2 regions of the Shewanella sp. 38A_GOM-205m genome follow, and region 2 is predicted to be linked to the other one. Evidence: predicted binding sites of a transcription regulator. Region 2 holds the regulator's gene; the other holds the start of a gene.

Region 1 (4,444 bases), on a different contig from region 2:
GCGCCAATGGCAACGGGGTCGATTTGATGCGCAATGCTCCCATAGATGCCCGCGGCTCAGTGACTTTTATGGTCGGCGGTCAACGGCTTTCCCGCCATCTTCCCTGGTATCGGGGCCGCAGCAGTCAGCTGGAAGTCGAGACCAAGGCGATTATTGACTACAGTAATGAACTTATGGCCCGCGGCAGCAGCTTGATTGTGCTCGATGCTCACTCAGGTTTTGGCCTGGTGGATCATATCTGGTTTCCCTTTGCCTGTAAGGACACGCCTTTTGCCCGCCTGGGGGAGGTGTATCATCTAAAGCAGTTGTTCGAAATGAGCTACCCCCATCATTGTCACTATCATATTGCGCCCCAAAGTCGCTTCTATCGCACCCACGGTGATATTTGGGATTATTTGGTCAGTTGTAACCCCCAAGTGCCTTTCCTGCCCTTAACGCTGGAAATGGGCTCCTGGGCCTGGGTCAAAAAGAACCCCAGGCAATTGCTGCGTTTCTCCGGTTATTTCAACCCTCAAAAGCAGCACAGGCTGCAGCGTATTTTACGGCGCCACTTTACCCTGATGCAGTTCTTGCTCGATGTGGGGTATGCTCAGGTACTGGAGCAACTGCCTGAACTTCATCGGCATCACCTGGATTATCAGGCACGAAACTTTTGGTATCCACAAGCGGCGGAGAAACCAAGTCATGACTGAGCAGCAAACCTGGGTGTTGATCCGCGGCTTGATGCGCGATAAACGTCATTGGCAGGCCTTTGCCGATAATCTGCTGGCGGCGGGGTTTAGGGTGGAGCTCATCGATCTGCCTGGAAATGGCGATAGGGTGGCGGATACCAGTCCCTGGGATATTCAGGATTATGCCGACTTTGTTGCAGATGAACTGCTGCGACGCAAGGTGGGTAAATGCCGAATATTGGCTATCTCCATGGGCGCCATGGTGGCCATGACACTTGCCGGGAAAAATGACACTGAAGCCGGCCGCCAAAAGGGATTTCAGCTTGAGGGGCTGTTATTGCTCAACAGCAGCGCCGCCGATCTTTCGCCTTGGTATCAGAGATTTCGGCTGCAAGCCCTGCTACGAGCCTTGTGCGCTAGAGTCAAAGGCGAGGGCATTCAATGGCGCGAGGCGACGATTCTTGCGCTTACCAGCCTTGCTCATGCCAAAGACAAGTCTCTGTGCCGTTTCTGGAGCCAACTGGCGCTTGAGGCCAAAACCACACTCGCCAATGGCTTGCGACAAATTGTTGCCTCGGCCCGCTTTCGCTCCCCGGCTAAGCTGTGGGTGCCGGCAACCATTGTTTATGGCTGTGATGATCGCCTGGTTTCGCCTAAGTGCAGCATTCGCCTGGCGGCCAAATATCGGCAAAAGCCGATTCCTTTTTGCCGCTGCGGGCATGATGTGGCGCTGGATAGGCCTGAGTTATTGCTGGAGTTGGTGCAGCGTTTGAGTCGACAAACGCCTTAGACTTGTTTGGGTAAAGCCTGAGCCCAGGTCGAAATCGAAGCAGATATCCGACCTGGGCTTTGTGATTAATGAGAGGCGACCACTGTCTTGCCTATGGGCGTTAAAGAGAGCAAGGCCAGTTTTAGGTGCTGAATGCCAAAAGGTATGCCTATGATGGTGACAAAGCAGGCCAGGGCGTGGGTCAGGTGGCCTATCGCCAGCCAAATCCCGAACAGCAGGAACCAGATAATGTTGCCGACCATACCCAGGGCGCCGGTGCCCAAGTCTTCGCGGCCAGAGAGCCTGTCGCGGCTGATATGTTCCTGACCGAAGGGCCAGAATGCCAGTTCACCTATGACAAAGCAGGCGCGGCCGAATGGGATACCTATGATACTGATAAAACAGAGTAAGCCGACAAACCACCAGGCCAGTCCCATGACAAAGCCGCCAAGAATAAACCAGGCAATATTAAAAATAAGACGCAAAATAGCCATTGAGTGCTCCTTTAAATGGCGGATCAGCCACACAGTTTTGCTGTAAAGCTTTGGATATTTCGATTATTAGCTAGAAGCATGCCATAATTATAACCTGTTGAATAATATTGGATATTGCTATTTCTGAGCCTAGGCGGATGGCGGCGATTGGTGATTTATACCAATAAGTGGCGATAATCATCACAGAGGGGAGCCGCAATGGATTAGCCTCCAAGCCATCACTTAGTCGGCATAAAGCCAACTGGTGCCTGTGAGGATTTGTGGCCTGAATCCTGTCCTCCTTGGCGGCAAACACATACAATAGCCATCCCTTGCACACCTTAGCCTTGAAATATATCGCCAGTGCCATGTCTTTAACCGATTTCAAACTGGATAAAACCCCAGTTCAAGCCTTTGAGTTTCGAGGTCATCAGCTGTTTATCAAGCGCGATGATCTGCTTCATCCCAGTTTCAGTGGTAATAAGGCGCGCAAGTTCCGTTATTTCCTCGACCACGACTTTCCCGGTATCAAGCGCCTGATAGGTTATGGCTCGGCCCAGGCCAACTCACTCTACTCTATGGCGGCGCTGGCCGAACTCAAAGGTTGGCAGCTGGACTTTTATGTGGATCACCTGCCGGAATGGTTGCAGCAGCAACCCCTGGGTAACTATCGCGCCGCGTTGGAATTGGGCGCACGGGTGATTGCTGTAAAGAATACGCCCAAGGCCGAGTTGATGACCGGCATGACCCTGGAGGACTTTGTCAGGCAGCATATTGTGCCTGAGTGTGAGCACAGCCTGTTTGTTCCCGAAGGGGGGCGCTGTAGTTATGCCGAATACGGCGTGGCTCAGTTGGGCGCCGAGATTTTACAGTGGCAGCAGCAACAGGCTACCCATAACCTCAAGCTGTTTTTGCCATCGGGGACAGGTACAACGGCACTGTTTCTACAGAAGTATTTTTGTGAGCAACAGGCTGATATTGAAGTGCTGACTTGCGCCGTGGTCGGCGGAGACAGTTACCTCAAGACCCAGTTGCTTGAGTTATCGCCCGATGAGGCATTGCATCCAACTATTGTTACACCCGAACGCAAGTATCATTTTGGCAAGTGTTACCCCGAGTTTTACCAACTTTGGCAAGAACTGGAGCAAAGCGGTATCCGCTTTGAGCTTTTGTACGATCCGCTCGGCTGGCAAGTGTTGCTCGACTTCTTGCGACGTGAGGGCCACAGCCAGGTATTGTATCTGCATCAGGGGGGGCTCCTTGGCAATGAGTCCATGCTTCCCAGATACAGGCGTAAATACGGCTGATTCAGACCAGCTGGTTGCGCTTGAGGATCTTATGAGTGCGCTCAGCCAAGCGCTGCAAGGATTTGAGATCGGCAAGCCCAGGCACCTCGTCATCGAGACGGGACTCCCAAAAGCATACCTCAGTGTCCAACATCTCCAGCATTTTCTTGGAGCAACCCAGGCATTTCCCGCCGCATAGGCTGGCTTCCGGCAAGTCCAGTGGAATACAGCGCCGGATCTCGCTAAGCAATGAGCGCATCGCTTCCGTGGTATTCGGTTTAATGGAGCCGGGTTTAGTCGCTCTGCTTTTAGTGGCTGTGATGGATTGATTCAAGGCAACACCGACAGATAAGTTTGTTAAGCATCAGCTTAATTCAAGTGGAAGGGTTGGAGAATGATCTGGCGCTTGATTTACTGTTTATCGCCATTTGGTCAGGCTGCTTCCCGGGATCACGGGAAAAGGCCTTGACCAAATGTGATGTTCTACCCGATTGCTGCTGGATAACAGTCCAATCTGCCTGAGCGTTCGATACAGTGAGAGGATAGGGGTATCGAGTGGGTATTTCGACAGTCTTACTTATTGGCGCTCAGCAACCACTTCATAAACTTGAGGGTTTCTGTACGCTTTGAGAAGGTTTGCTTCTTCTTGCCTTTGCTGTCGGTAAAGGCGATTGAGTTTTTGTTGATGGAAATTGAATCTACAGGGAAATTTACTGTGATTTCATGTCCGTTTACTTTGTATGACATAGGCCACACTCCTTATTTCTGTTAGCGCCGGTATTGGCGTATACAATCTTAACTATAGAAAATCCTTAGCATTTATTGCGAAAGATGCGTTGGTTGACTATTGAATGTACCCAGTTTGTCAGCCTTTATCAAGCCCCCGACAGACTGAAGTGCATACAGACACTCCGGGTGTCAGTAGAACATCAGACCATCGCCGCAGCACAGAGTTCACCACAGCTGTGTGACATTTCAATTAAACTCAGGAATTGTTAACTGAACGAATTTACTTAAGCGGCCTGGAGCGAGATGGGACGAGCTGAGGGTACCTTAATATCGTCGGCAATTATATCGACAGTTGGCTATAAGTCAAGCAGTATAAATACTGAGCCGATATATCCGGAACTACATGTTTCTGCTACTCTTTTTTGCTAAAGGTGCCAATAGCTCCCTGGTGTACTCTGGCTTGAACACAGCTTGAAGTGCTTACACCGGATGGATTGGTACCTTATCTTATAGTGG
Region 2 (4,444 bases):
CTGCCCGGAGTGGCACAGGTAGTGCACTCCGGCCGCAGGATGGTACTCAGTTCCATCGTTAGTGTTTTGTCAGCTTTTCTTTGTGTTTAATGACCTGACGATCCAATTTATCAATCAGAACGTCGATGGCGGCATACATGTCGGCATGTTCAGAAGTTGCATAGACTTCGCCGCCTGTGAGGTGGATCTTGGCTTCGGCTATCTGTTGCAGTTTTTGTACATTGAGCACAACATGCACATTATTGATCTGTTCGAAATGGCGTTCAAGTTTAGAAAACTTACTTTCCACGTAGTCACGCAGTGAGTCGGTGATCTCGATATGATGTCCTGTCAGGTTGATTTGCATAGAAAGATTCCTCCAATTTCCAACTGTGGATTTATAAACTCTTACGCTGGTTCGACGGTGGTATCATCATAGCCTCGCGATACTTGGCTATGGTGCGTCTTGCAACGTTGATTCCCTGTTCTGCCAGAAGTTGCGCCATCTTGCTGTCGCTCAAAGGCTTCTTCTGGTTTTCCGCTGCCACGAGCTTCTTGATAAAAGCCCTGATCGCCGTGGAAGAGCATTCTCCGCCATCTTCGGTGCCGACATGGCTGGAGAAGAAGTACTTCAATTCAAATATTCCCCTGGGGGTATGCATATACTTTTGCGTGGTGACCCTGGAGATGGTCGATTCATGCATCTCGACCGCCTCGGCAATATCGTTGAGTACCATGGGTTTCATGGCCTCTTCACCATATTCAAAAAATCCCTGCTGGAGCTGCACTATACAGTTGGCCACCTTGAGCAGGGTTTCGTTGCGGCTCTCCAGGCTCTTGATAAACCATTTGGCTTCCTGAAGATGACCACGAATAAACTGGCTGTCTGATTGACTGCGGGCGCTACGAGCCATGGCAGCATACTGCTGATTGATCCCGAGTTTGGGCATACAGTCCGGGTTGAGTTCTACTACCCAGCGGCCGTTTTTCTTCCAGACGCTGACATCAGGGATCACATATTCCTCGTCCATCGGCTGCACCAGCAAGCCGGGGCGGGGATTGAGACTCTGGATAAGGTTGATGGCTTCACGCAGCTGATCTTCCTTGAGCTTGGTCTTGCGCATCAGGGTGCGGAAGTCGCGGGCGGCAATGAGATCCAGATGTTCGTCAATCAACAAGCGGGCGTCGGCCAGATGCGGGGTGTCGGCGTTGAACTGTTGCAACTGGATCAGCAGGCATTCGCGCAGATCTCTGGAGGCGATGCCGACAGGATCGAAGTGCTGGATCCGCTTGAGTACTGCCTCGACTTCATCGAGCTCAATCTCAGGGTTGCCCATGGCTTCGAGGATCTCCTCTGTGCTCTGGGTCAGATAACCCTGCTCGTCGATGGCATCAATAATGGCGGTGGCAATGGCGTCGTCGGTATCGGAAAACGGGGTCAGGTTCTTCTGCCATTCCAGATGTTCATAGAGCCCTTCGCTGGTTTCCCCCTGGAAGGGCATATCATCTTCACGGCCCATGGCCGGCCCGGAGGCACTGGCGGCGGTAAAGACTTCGTCCCAGGTGGTATCCATAGGTAATTCATCCGGCATAGACTCATTGTTCAATGCCTCTGAGGTTTCTACCGTGGAACCATCTTCCTGCTTGGCGCTCAACTCGCCGGCGTCGTTTTCCTTGTGGTTGTCGTCGATAGCGTCATCCTGGTTGTCCTCGGCCATTTCCAACAGAGGGTTGGCTTCCAAGGCTTCCTGGATTTCCTGCTGCAGCTCAAGGGACGACAGTTGCAGCAGGCGAATAGCCTGTTGCAACTGAGGTGTCATGGTCAACTGTTGACCCAGTTTGAGCTGGAGTGACGCTTTCATTATACCGCTAATCCCTACTCGTTATTTTTCAAGGAAAAAATTCAATAATAACAAACTATAATACCCGGAATTGCCACCGGATGACATGATCCTAACTATAGCCTGAATTGTTCGCCTAAGTACACAGCGCGCACTTGCTGGTTGTCCAAGATTTCAGCGGGTGTGCCCTCGGCGATCAACTGCCCATGGCTGACTATGTAGGCTCGCTCACAAACGTCGAGTGTTTCGCGAACATTGTGGTCTGTGATCAGCACCCCCAAACCGCGGGATTTAAGCTGTTCGATGATTTTCTTGATATCGATAACTGAGATGGGATCCACACCGGCGAACGGCTCATCCAGCAGAATGAACTGTGGATTGGCGGCCAATGCCCGGGCGATTTCCACTCGGCGGCGTTCTCCGCCGGAGAGGGACATCCCCAGGCTGTCACGTATGTGGGTAATATGGAATTCTTCCAGCAACTGTTCGAGTTGTTCCTCGCGCTCGTCGCTGTTGAGTTCTTTGCGGGTTTGCAGCACGGCCATGATGTTGTCATGCACCGACAGCTTGCGGAAAATACTGGCTTCCTGTGGCAGGTAGCCTATGCCTTTACGGGCACGCAGGTGCATGGGATCCAAGGTCAGCTCGTCGTCGTCAATGAAGATACGGCCCTTGTCACTCTGTACCAACCCAACCACCATATAGAAGGTGGTGGTCTTGCCTGCCCCGTTGGGGCCCAGCAGCCCCACGATTTGGCCGGTATTGACCGACAGGCTGACGTCTTTGACGACGTTGCGTTTCTTGTAACTCTTTGCCAGATTCTGTGCCGTCAGGGTGCTGGTCATTGCGGCTCCTGCTGCTGTTCTTTCTTATTGAGATCCTGATAGTTTTCCGGCTGGATAACAGTGGTTACCCTGTCTTGGCCTTTGCCGCTGCTTTCCGCTTCCAGCTGCTGCTTGTTGATGTCGTAGACTATCTTCTCTGCGGTCACTTCGCTGCCGTCTTGTTCTACTTTGGCCTGGCCCAGCAGGGTCATGATACGACTGTCTATGTTGTAGTGGATCTCTTTGGCCTTGGCACTGGCCAGACGGCCGTCTTCCAGTTTCTGGGTATAGGTAGCGGGTGAGCCCTTGGCCACCAGGATCCGCTCGCCACTCTTGTCTTCTGTGTAAGCCGTGAGTTCATCGGCCAGCAGTTTTAAACTGCCCTGGGTGACTGTGACAGGCCCGCCGTATACCACACGCTTGTTTTTGATATCGGCAAACTGATTAGCGGCGCTGATCTCTACTTTTTGCAGCAGATCTTCTTCAATGGCCACTGCCGACAGGCTTGTGATGCACAAGAGGGCACCGATAAAAAGCTTACTTGGTTTCATAGGTTCCTTTCACCTGACTGGTCAGCTTCACTTGCTGAGCATTGAGATCGGCGTACAGGCCGGATCCCTTGATATTAAAGTCTTTGCCTTCGATCAGGATCTCGCGATCTGAGGTCATGATCATGGTGTCCAGATCCAGCTCCACATAACTGGTTTTCAGGCTCTGGATCGGTTCATTGGGGCTAATGGCGTCGATGATAACATTATTTTCAAGTACCACTCGGTTACTCTTGCGATTGAGCCTGCCTTCGTTGGCAGACAGACGCCACTGTGCCTCGCCCTTGTCCGGATAGACCAGATAAACCGGTTGGTTGAAGAAGGTCTTTTCACTGGCTTCATAATGTTCCATGTGCGCCGCGGCGACCCTACTGGCGACATTGCCCTGCTCATCAAAGTTGACCGAGCGCAGGTCATCGGCGACAAAGTCAGGCCGAACCACATCTACAGGCGCCTCACTCTGTTGAGCGTTGCGCTTGTTCTGCACCTGCCAGTAAAGGATAAGTGCAGTGGAGAAAAACAAAATAATGGCCAGGGTGACCCTATTCATATACTCATTCCGTGGGCATTTTCAAATTTGTCCTGACTGAGCAGGATAAGATCCGCCAGCTCCCGGAGTGCACCATGGCCGCCGGCAATCTGAGTGACCATGTGGCAGTGCTGCCTTACCCAAGGATGGCCATCGGCTACGCAAACCGCCAGCCCCACTTGCTTCATCACCGGCAAGTCGACAATGTCGTCACCTATATAGGCCACTTGTTCAGGCTCGAGGTCATAGTGCTTAAGCAGCGCCTCATAGGGCTCCAGCTTGTTGTCTATGCCTTGATAAATCTTGTCTACCCCCAGGGCCGTCATGCGGTTTTCGACTATCTGGGACTTGCGGCCGGTGATCACCGCCACCTGAATGCCGCAGGACAGCAGCGAGCGCACCCCATAACCATCGCGGGTATGGAAGGCCTTCAGCTCTTCGCCGCTGTTGCTCATATAGATGCGGCCATCGGAGAAGACACCGTCAACATCACAGATAAGCAGTTTGATTTTGGCGGCTCTTTGCCAGTTATCTTCGCTTATGGGCCCGTAGAAACCTTGATGACTCATCAGATAACCCCCGCCTTGACCATATCCAGCATATTGAGAGCCCCAATCGGCTCATTGGCGCCATTGATGACAATAAGACCGTTGATGTCATTCTCGTCCATCACCTTCAGCGCCTGCGCCGCGAGGATATTGTCACCACTGGTGATGCAATCAC

The links. The regulator sigma-54, encoded in region 2, starts transcription at its own class of promoters, with help from an activator protein. The targets are predictions, from matches to a motif close to GTTGGCACGNNNNTNGNNT.
Region 1: a site for sigma-54 is predicted at 2,002-2,020, ahead of N512_RS0114580 (YccF domain-containing protein). Genes of this name have one in related genera too.

The regions. Positions count from the first base shown of each region.
Region 1 covers NZ_JADP01000025.1:70,384-74,827, forward strand. Annotated here, with positions in the region: gene N512_RS0114570 (M14 family zinc carboxypeptidase) at 1-692, shown strand, start outside; gene N512_RS0114575 (alpha/beta fold hydrolase) at 685-1,461, shown strand; gene N512_RS0114580 (YccF domain-containing protein) at 1,527-1,934, opposite strand; gene N512_RS0114590 (1-aminocyclopropane-1-carboxylate deaminase/D-cysteine desulfhydrase) at 2,246-3,220, shown strand; gene N512_RS0114595 (hypothetical protein) at 3,222-3,458, opposite strand; gene N512_RS24420 (hypothetical protein) at 3,773-3,946, opposite strand.
Region 2 covers NZ_JADP01000003.1:246,827-251,270, reverse strand. Annotated here, with positions in the region: gene ptsN (PTS IIA-like nitrogen regulatory protein PtsN) at 1-56, opposite strand, end outside; gene hpf (ribosome hibernation promoting factor) at 59-346, opposite strand; gene N512_RS0104250 (RNA polymerase factor sigma-54) at 378-1,841, opposite strand; gene lptB (LPS export ABC transporter ATP-binding protein) at 1,937-2,665, opposite strand; gene lptA (lipopolysaccharide transport periplasmic protein LptA) at 2,662-3,195, opposite strand; gene lptC (LPS export ABC transporter periplasmic protein LptC) at 3,182-3,742, opposite strand; gene kdsC (3-deoxy-manno-octulosonate-8-phosphatase KdsC) at 3,739-4,290, opposite strand; gene N512_RS0104225 (KpsF/GutQ family sugar-phosphate isomerase) at 4,290-4,444, opposite strand, start outside.